One region of the Nocardioides sp. LS1 genome, then DNA from elsewhere that is predicted to be linked to it. Evidence: predicted binding sites of a transcription regulator. Region 1 holds the regulator's gene; the other holds the start of a gene.
The links. The regulator HrcA, encoded in region 1, represses chaperone genes, less so after heat shock. The targets are predictions, from matches to a motif close to TTGGCACTCGNNNNNNNCGAGTGCCAA.
Positions count from the first base shown of each region.

Region 2: groL (chaperonin GroEL) is a predicted target of HrcA. The motif match lies at 1,904-1,930, and genes of this name have one in related genera.

Region 1 covers NZ_BIFF01000001.1:453,809-458,220, forward strand. The annotation lists gene EJF31_RS02135 (hypothetical protein) at 35-475, shown strand; gene EJF31_RS02140 (MBL fold metallo-hydrolase) at 572-1,423, opposite strand; gene hrcA (heat-inducible transcriptional repressor HrcA) at 1,499-2,512, shown strand; gene dnaJ (molecular chaperone DnaJ) at 2,561-3,733, shown strand; gene EJF31_RS02155 (16S rRNA (uracil(1498)-N(3))-methyltransferase) at 3,733-4,412, shown strand, end outside.
Region 2 covers NZ_BIFF01000002.1:1,899,091-1,903,502, forward strand. The annotation lists gene EJF31_RS13775 (SGNH/GDSL hydrolase family protein) at 1-105, shown strand, start outside; gene EJF31_RS13780 (RimK family alpha-L-glutamate ligase) at 116-970, shown strand; gene EJF31_RS13785 (nitronate monooxygenase family protein) at 962-1,879, opposite strand; gene groL (chaperonin GroEL) at 2,093-3,718, shown strand; gene narI (respiratory nitrate reductase subunit gamma) at 3,819-4,286, shown strand; gene EJF31_RS13800 (hypothetical protein) at 4,398-4,412, shown strand, end outside.

The sequences.
Region 1 (4,412 bases):
AGGGCGAGCGGCCCACCAACAGAGGAGAACAACCATGAACGACAACCCGATCAACGAGCCGACCGACGAGGACGTGGAAGGTCACCGCAGGGCGGGCGGCCACACGTTCGCCGAGGACGAGGACGTCGAGGGCCACCGCAGGGCGGGCGGCCACACGCTCACCGACGACGAGGACGTCGAGGGTCACCGCAGGGCCGGCGGCCACACGCTCTCCGAGGACGAGGACGTCGAGGGCCACCGCAGGGCCGGCGGCCACACGCTCACCGACGACGAGGACGACGTCGAGGGCCACCGCAGGATGGGTGGACCCACGCTGACGGACGAGGACGACGTCGAGGGCCACCGCAGGGCCGGCGGCCACACCCTGGCCGAGGACGAGGACGTGGAGGGTCACCGCCACTTCATCGCCGAGGGCGCGGACGACGACGTCGAGGGTCACGTCCAGCCCCGCCGCGACATCGACATCGAGCGCTGAGCGCCCGGTCGAGCCCTCGGGCCGCGTGGCCCGCTCGTCAGATCGGCCCGGACCTCCAGGGGTTCCGGGCCGGTCGTGCGTGCGCCCGGACCAGCATCAGATCAGCGGCAGCCGCTTCTGACTGCGGGGCAGCTGCTCGTAGCCACGGCGTACGGCGTGTCCGAGCACCTCGCGCAGGTAGGGCCAGTCGCCCACCTCGAGGGCCTGGTCGACCGGCACGCCCCGGGTCGCGAGGTCGCGGATCGTCTCCGCGACGATGCCGATCGCGTTGCGCTGCTCCTCGACGAAGTCGCGGGTGACCGGGGCGCCGTGACCGGGCACCACCACCGTCGACGACGTGGTCAGCCCCAGCACGATGTCGAGCGAGAGCGGCCACTCCAGCGGGTAGCAGTCGCCGCCGAAGCCCGGCGCCGCCGACTCCTCCACCAGGTCGCCCGCCAGCAGCACGTCGACGTCGGGCACGCGCACCACGAGATCGCCGCCGGTGTGGCCGCGCCCGGGGTGCACCAGCTCGACCGCCCGGTCGCCCAGGTCGAGGGAGACCGCGGAGGAGAACGTCGTGTCGGCCACGACGACCTCGGTCTCCAGGACCTCGTCGCGGTGCGGGTCGGACGGGTCGTCGCGGTAGAGGCCCTTGATCCGCTCGGCCGCCTCCAGGGTCCGCGCCGCCGCCGTCTCGTGGGCGTGGATCGGGATCTGCCCGTAGGCGCTGCGGAACATCCCGTTGCCGAAGGTGTGGTCGAAGTGCTCGTGGGTGTTGACCACGCCGACCACCTCGCCCGCGCCCAGCCGGCGTACGTCGTCGAGGACCGCGCGCGCGGCCAGCGCCGAGGCGTGCGTGTCGACCGCGAGCAGCCCGCGGTCACCGCCGACCAGTGTGATGTTCACGTCGAACCACTCGTAGCGCGCGACCCACACGCGCTCGGCCACCTCCGTGAACTCCGTCATGGCCCGAGACCCTAGTACTCTTGGCACTCCGAACACGCGAGTGCCAAGACTGACGACAGCGGCGAGGAGGTCACGATGCAGGAAGAGCGCAGGCTCGCCGTGCTCCGCGCCATCGTCGAGGACTACGTCTCCACCGAGGAGCCGGTCGGGTCCAAGGCCCTGGTGGAGCGCCACGGGCTCGGCGTCTCGCCGGCCACGGTGCGCAACGACATGGCCGCGCTGGAGGAGGAGGGGTTCATCACCCAGCCCCACACCAGCGCCGGCCGGGTGCCCACCGACAAGGGCTACCGCCTGTTCGTGGACCGGCTCTCGACGGTCAAGCCGATGAGCGCCGCCGAGCGCAAGGCGATCTCGACCTTCCTCGACGGGGCCGTCGACCTCGACGACGTCGTGCAGCGCTCGGTGCGGACGCTCTCGCAGCTGACCCGCCAGGTCGCCGTCGTGCAGTACCCCACGCTCTCGCGCTCCACCGTCCGGCACGTCGAGCTGGTCGCGCTCGCGCCCACCCGGCTGCTCGCGGTGCTGATCCTGTCGACCGGCCGGGTCGAGCAGCGCATGGTCGAGGTCGAGACACCGGTCAGCGACGAGGACCTCGCCGACCTCCGGCTCACCGTCAACCGCGCCGCGACGGGTGCCGTGATCGCCGACGCGGTCACCGCGCTGCGTTCCGCCGTACCTCTGGTCGACGGTGAGGCGACCCGTGCGGTCGTCGACGTGCTCGTCGAGGTGCTCGTCGACCACCGCTCCGACGAGCGGATCGCGGTCGGCGGCGCGGCCAACCTCGCGCGCTACGGCGACAGCTTCGACTCCGCGGTCCGGCCGCTGCTCGAGGCGCTGGAGGAGCACGTGGTGCTGCTCAAGCTGCTCGGCGAGGCCTCCACCGGCGGCGCGGTCACCGTCCGGATCGGTCACGAGGGCCCCTACCAGGAGCTGTCGGCCACCAGCGTCGTCGCGACCGGCTACGGCCCGCGCGACGAGGCCGTGGCGACCTTGGGGATCGTCGGCCCGACCCGCATGGACTACCCCGGCACGATGGCGGCGGTCCGCGCGGTCGCCCGCTACGTCTCGCGCATCCTCGACGAGGGCTGAGGCCCGCTTCCCCGAACGCCCCCCCACAGCAACGAGAAGGAACGTGTTTTGAGTCAGGACCTGTACGACCTCCTCGGTGTCGCCCGCGACGCGGACGCCGACGCCATCAAGAAGGCCTACCGGCGTCTGGCCCGGCAGCTGCACCCGGACGTCAACCCGGACCCCGAGACGCAGGAGAAGTTCAAGGAGGTCTCGATGGCCTACGAGGTGCTCTCCGACCCCCAGAAGCGCGCGGCCTACGACCGCGGCGGCGACCCGTTCGGCGGGCAGGGCGGCGGCTTCGGGCAGGGCGCCGGCTTCTCCTTCACCGACATCATGGACGCGTTCTTCGGCGGCGGGGCGCCCGGCGCGGCCCAGGGCCGCGGCCCGCGCCCGCGCGTACGCCGCGGCCAGGACGCCCTGATCCGCCTCGAGGTGGACCTCGCCGAGGCCGCCTTCGGCACGGCCCGCGAGCTCAAGGTCGACACCGCCGTCCTGTGCACCACCTGCAACGGTGACGGCGCCGCCCCCGGCAGCCACCCGATCCCGTGCGAGACCTGCCGCGGTGCGGGCGAGGTCGCCCACGTGCAGCGGTCGTTCCTCGGCGAGATCCGCACGCTGCGCCCGTGCGCGGCGTGCCGCGGCTTCGGCTCGATCATCCCCGAGCCGTGCCGGGAGTGCTCCGGTGACGGCCGGGTCCGCTCGCGCCGCACGCTGACGGTCAAGATCCCCGCCGGCGTCGACAACGGCACCCGCGTCCAGCTCACCGAGCAGGGCGAGGTCGGCCCCGGCGGCGGCCCCGCCGGCGACCTCTACGTCGAGATCCACATCGCGCCGCACGAGACCTTCACCCGCCACGGCAACGACCTGCACTGCACCGTCTCGGTGCCGATGTCGGCGGCCGCCCTGGGCACCACGCTGACCCTGCCGACGCTGGAGGCCGACGTCGAGAGCGGCGCCGACTCGGGCGTCGAGACGTCCTTCGAGCTCGAGCTCAAGCCCGGCACCCAGTCCGGCACCGAGCAGATCCTGCGCGGCCGGGGCGTGCCCGGGCTGCGCGGCGGTCGCGGCGACCTGGTCGTCAGCGTGATCGTCGAGACGCCGACCAAGCTGGACGCGCGCCAGGAGGAGCTGCTCCGCGAGCTCGCCGCCCTCCGCGGCGAGGAGTCGCCGACCGGCCAGGTCCGTCCCGGCAACAAGTCGTTCTTCGGCCGCCTCCGCGACTCGTTCAACCAGCACTGATGTCGCTGCCGGTCCACCTGGTGCCCTCGCTCGCGGGCGTCGCCGCCGGGTCGTCGGTCGAGGTCACCGGCGACGAGGCGCACCACGCCGTCGCCGTACGCCGGCTGCGGGTGGGGGAGCAGGTCGTGCTGACCGACGGGCTGGGGGTCTCGGTCACGGGCTCCGTCTCGTCGACCGGGAAGCGGGTCTTCTCGGTGGAGGTGTCGTCGGTGTCTGCGTCCGCGCCGCCGTCGCCCTCGCTGGTGGTCGTCCAGGCGATCCCCAAGGGCGACCGCGGCGAGCTCGCCGTCGAGATGCTCACCGAGATCGGCGTCGCCGAGATCGTCCCGTGGGCGGCGTCGCGCAGCGTCGCCGTCTGGAAGGGCGAGCGGGCGGTGAAGTCACTGGCCCGCTGGCGGTCCACGGCGCGCGAGGCGGCCAAGCAGTCGCGCCGGTCGTGGTTCCCCGAGGTGACCGAGATGGCGTCGACCGCCTCGGTCGCGTCGTTGATCGGGTCGGCCGACCTCGCTGTCGCGCTCCACGAGGAGGCGTCGGTGCCGCTCTCGTCGGTCGCCGTGCCCGCCTCCGGGCGGATCGTCGTCGTCGTCGGGCCGGAGGGCGGCGTCAGCCCCGAGGAGATCTCGGCGTTCGTTGCCGCCGGTGCCTCGTCGGTGCGGCTGGGCTCCGAGGTGCTGCGCAC
Region 2 (4,412 bases), on a different contig from region 1:
AAGCGGACCGCCAGGGCGATGCTGCCGTCGGTGCTGGCCGCCCTGGGCGTGGAGGAACACGTGCCCTTCGGTCACCAGCCCCCGGCACAGCCGTCGGATCGGTAGGGTCCGTGGGGTGACCAGCCCGCCTCCCGTCCTGCTCGTCACGTGTGCGGACTGGCCCGACGGCGAGCCCGGCCACGTCGCCCTCGACGCGGCCCTGGACGCAGCCGGCATCGCCAGCCGGTGGGTGCTGTGGGACGACCCGTCGGTCGACTGGGCTGCGGCCCGGGTCGTGGCCGTCCGGTCGACGTGGGACTACACCAGCCGGCTCGGGGAGTTCCTCGGCTGGGCAGCGGGGGTCGGCCCCGCCCTGCTCAACGGGGTCGAGGTGTTCCGCTGGAACACCGACAAGGGCTACCTCGTCGACCTCGCCGAGGCCGGCCTTCCCGTCGTGCCGACCCGGACCGCCGACGACGACGAGGAGGTCCGGCTCGCCGCGGCCGGCTACGGCGTCTCGGTCGTCAAGCCCCGCGTCGGCGCCGGGGGCTTCGGTGTCGAGGTCGTCGACGACGCCCGAACCTGGCTGCCCGCGGCCGACAGCCCGGGCGGGCCGTGGGTGGTGCAGCCGCTCGTGGAGTCGGTGCGCGACACTGGCGAGACCTCGGTCTTCGTCATCGACGGCCGACCGGTGAGCCAGGTCGACAAGCGTCCCGCCTCGGGGGAGATCCGGGTGCACGAGCACTTCGGCGGCCGCTCCCGGCCGGTCGAGCTGACCGACGAGGCCGCGCTGCTGGCGGCCCGGGCCGTCGCCGCGGCGGCGGACCTGATCGGCGCCGAGATCGTCTACGGCCGCGTCGACATGATGCGGCACGACGGCAGGCTGGTGGTCAGCGAGATCGAGGTGACCGAGCCCGGGCTCTACCTCGACGTGATGCCCCTCAACGCGATCCCGTTCGCCGAGGCCGTCGCGGCCCGGCTCTCACGCTGAGGGCAGTGCCCGGGCGAACTCCGCCACCACGTCGGCGGCGGTGAGCTCGTGCTCCAGCGCGACCACTCCCTCGCCGGCGTAGAGGTGGGCGGTGGTGAAGTCCTCGGCCTCGACGGCCTTGCGGTGGCGCTCGCGCGCCGCCTCGTCGAGGTCGTCCTCGTGGCCGACCCACGCGTCGAAGTAGGCGTTGGCCACGGCACGGCCCCCGAACTCGCGGGGCCAGGCCGCCTGCTGGGCCACGTCGAAGACCCGGCCGTAGCCGGTCTCGGTGGCGGCGAACAGCGCCTGCCGGGCCCGCGGGGACGTGTCGGTCTCGACGCAGCCGAGGAAGGCGGTGCCGACCCAGGCGCCCGCGGCACCGGCCGCCACCACGGCGGCGAGCCCGCGGTGGTTCAGGATCCCGCCGGCGGCGTAGACGGGCAGGTTGGTCCGGTCCAGCACGAGCTGGAGCAGCGGCAGCGTGGCCATCGCGTTGCGTCCGTGGCCGCCCGCCTCGGCACCCCGCACGACCAGGACGTCGGCACCCGCGTCCAGGGCGGCCTCGAGGTCGTCGAGCGACCCGACCTGGGTCGCGGTCAGGATCCCGGCCTCGCGCAGCCGGCCGAGGGGGCCGGCGTACTCGCCGAAGGAGACCGAGACCAGCGCCGGGCGCAGCTCGAGGACCGCCTCGAGCTGGTCGGGGGCGTCGGGCAGGGCCCAGGCCATCAGGCCCACGCCGTACGGCGTCCCGTCGGCGCCGGCGATCGCCGCCTGCCCGCGGATCCAGCCGCCGTCGCGGGTGGCCGCGACCCCGATCATCCCGAGGCCGCCGGCCGCGCCGACCGCGTGGGCGAGCCGGCCGCCGCCCGGGCCGGCCATCGGGGCGCCGATGAGGGGGACGGGGGTGCGGAGCTGGTCGGGCAGGTGCATGACCCCCACGGTAGCCGCGATCTCCTTGCACTCTCGGGGGTCGAGTGCTAAACATGACGCTGGCACTCGTAGCATGAGAGTGACAACACCGGATCGGTGACGTTGAGGTCCAGACCCTGGCGAGAAAGGGTTCGCCAGCAAGTCTCGACCGTCCGTCGCGGGCAGCCCACCGATCGGGTCCCCATGAACTCATACGCGTGAGGAATGGCTGAAATGCCCAAGCTTATTGCTTTCAACGAGGAGGCCCGGCGCGGCCTCGAGCGTGGCATGAACACGCTCGCTGACGCCGTCAAGGTCACCCTCGGTCCCAAGGGCCGCAACGTCGTCCTGGAGAAGAAGTGGGGCGCCCCCACGATCACCAACGACGGTGTGAGCATCGCCAAGGAGATCGAGCTCGAGGACCCCTACGAGAAGATCGGCGCCGAGCTCGTCAAGGAGGTCGCCAAGAAGACCGACGACGTCGCCGGCGACGGCACGACGACCGCGACCGTTCTCGCCCAGGCGATGGTCCGCGAGGGTCTGCGCAACGTGGCCGCGGGTGCCAACCCGATGGGCCTCAAGCGCGGCATCGAGGCCGCCGTGGCCGCTGTCTCCGAGCAGCTGTCCAACATGGCGATCGACATCGAGACCAAGGAGCAGATCGCGGCCACGGCCTCGATCTCCGCCGCTGACACCACCGTCGGCGAGATCATCGCCGAGGCGATGGACAAGGTCGGCAAGGAAGGTGTCATCACCGTCGAGGAGTCCAACACCTTCGGGCTCGACCTCGAGCTCACCGAGGGCATGCGCTTCGACAAGGGCTACATCTCGGCGTACTTCGTGACCGACCCGGAGCGCATGGAGACCGTGCTGGAGGACCCCTACGTCCTCATCGCCAACTCCAAGATCTCCTCGGTCAAGGACCTGCTGCCGCTCCTCGAGAAGGTCATGCAGTCCGGCAAGCCGCTGCTGATCCTCGCCGAGGACGTCGACGGCGAGGCCCTGTCCACGCTCGTCGTGAACAAGATCCGTGGCACCTTCAAGTCCGTCGCCGTCAAGGCCCCGGGCTTCGGTGACCGCCGCAAGGCCATGCTGCAGGACATCGCGATCCTGACCGGCGGCCAGGTCATCTCCGAGGAGGTCGGCCTCAAGCTCGAGTCGACCGGCATCGAGATGCTCGGCCAGGCCCGCAAGGTCGTCATCACCAAGGACGAGACCACCATCGTCGAGGGTGCCGGCGACACCGCCCAGATCGAGGGTCGGGTCAACCAGATCCGCGCCGAGATCGAGAAGTCGGACTCCGACTACGACCGCGAGAAGCTGCAGGAGCGCCTGGCCAAGCTGGCCGGCGGCGTTGCGGTCATCAAGGTCGGCGCGGCCACCGAGGTCGAGCTCAAGGAGCGCAAGCACCGCATCGAGGACGCCGTTCGCAACGCGAAGGCGGCCGTCGAGGAGGGCATCGTCGCCGGTGGCGGCGTGGCGCTCGTGCAGGCTGCGGCCACCGCGTTCGACAAGCTCGAGCTCGTCGGCGACGAGGCGACCGGTGCCAACATCGTGCGCTTCGCGTCCGACGCCCCGCTCAAGCAGATCGCGATCAACGCCGGCCTCGAGGGCGGCGTCGTGGCGGAGAAGGTGCGCAACCTGACCCCCGGTCACGGTCTCAACGCGGCCACCGGCGAGTACGTCGACATGATCGCCTCCGGCATCATCGACCCCGCCAAGGTGACCCGCTCGGCGCTGCAGAACGCCGCGTCGATCGCCGCGCTGTTCCTCACCACCGAGGCCGTCGTGGCCGACAAGCCGGAGAAGGCCGCCCCGATGGGCGACCCGTCCGGTGGCATGGGCGGCATGGACTTCTGAGTCCCGCCTCACCACACGCTCCACCAGCAGGGCCCCGGTCTTCGGACCGGGGCCCTGCTGCCGTCTCCCGGGAGGGGCGGCCGATTTCGCGCCATTGCTGGTGGCGGTCGCCGGCGGACTGCTCGCCGGCGTGATGACCGTGGTCGGCATGGCGATCCTCATCTACCGTCGCCGCACCACCGGACCGGTCTTCTCCGCGACCACCCCCATGGACAAGGTCATGTACGCCTTCCTGGCCGCGGTGATCGTCCTGGGGATGTGGAACACCGTGGCCGGCTCGATCCTCACCGTCGGCGGCGACTACAACTACCGCGAGGGCGTCTCGGTCTGGTACCGCTCGTTCCTCGCCTTCAACCCCGATGCGTCCCTGATGGCCGACGCCCCGCTGGGCTTCCAGCTGCACGCGCTGGTCGCGTTCGGGCTGTTCGCGCTCTGGCCCTTCACCCGGCTGGTGCACGTCTTCAGCGCGCCGCTGGGCTACCTGACCCGGCCCTACATCGTCTACCGCAGCCGGGACGTCCAGCTCGGCAGCCACCGGCCGCGGCGGGGCTGGGACCGGGTCGGCTGACCCACGAGGTGACCTTCGGCCCGGGCCATCGGCCCTACCGGTCGCCCGATCCGCGGCCCACGCTGGAGCCAGCGGGCGCCACCCGGCACCCGGGGCTCGAGGTGACCGGTCATGTGGTTCCACCCT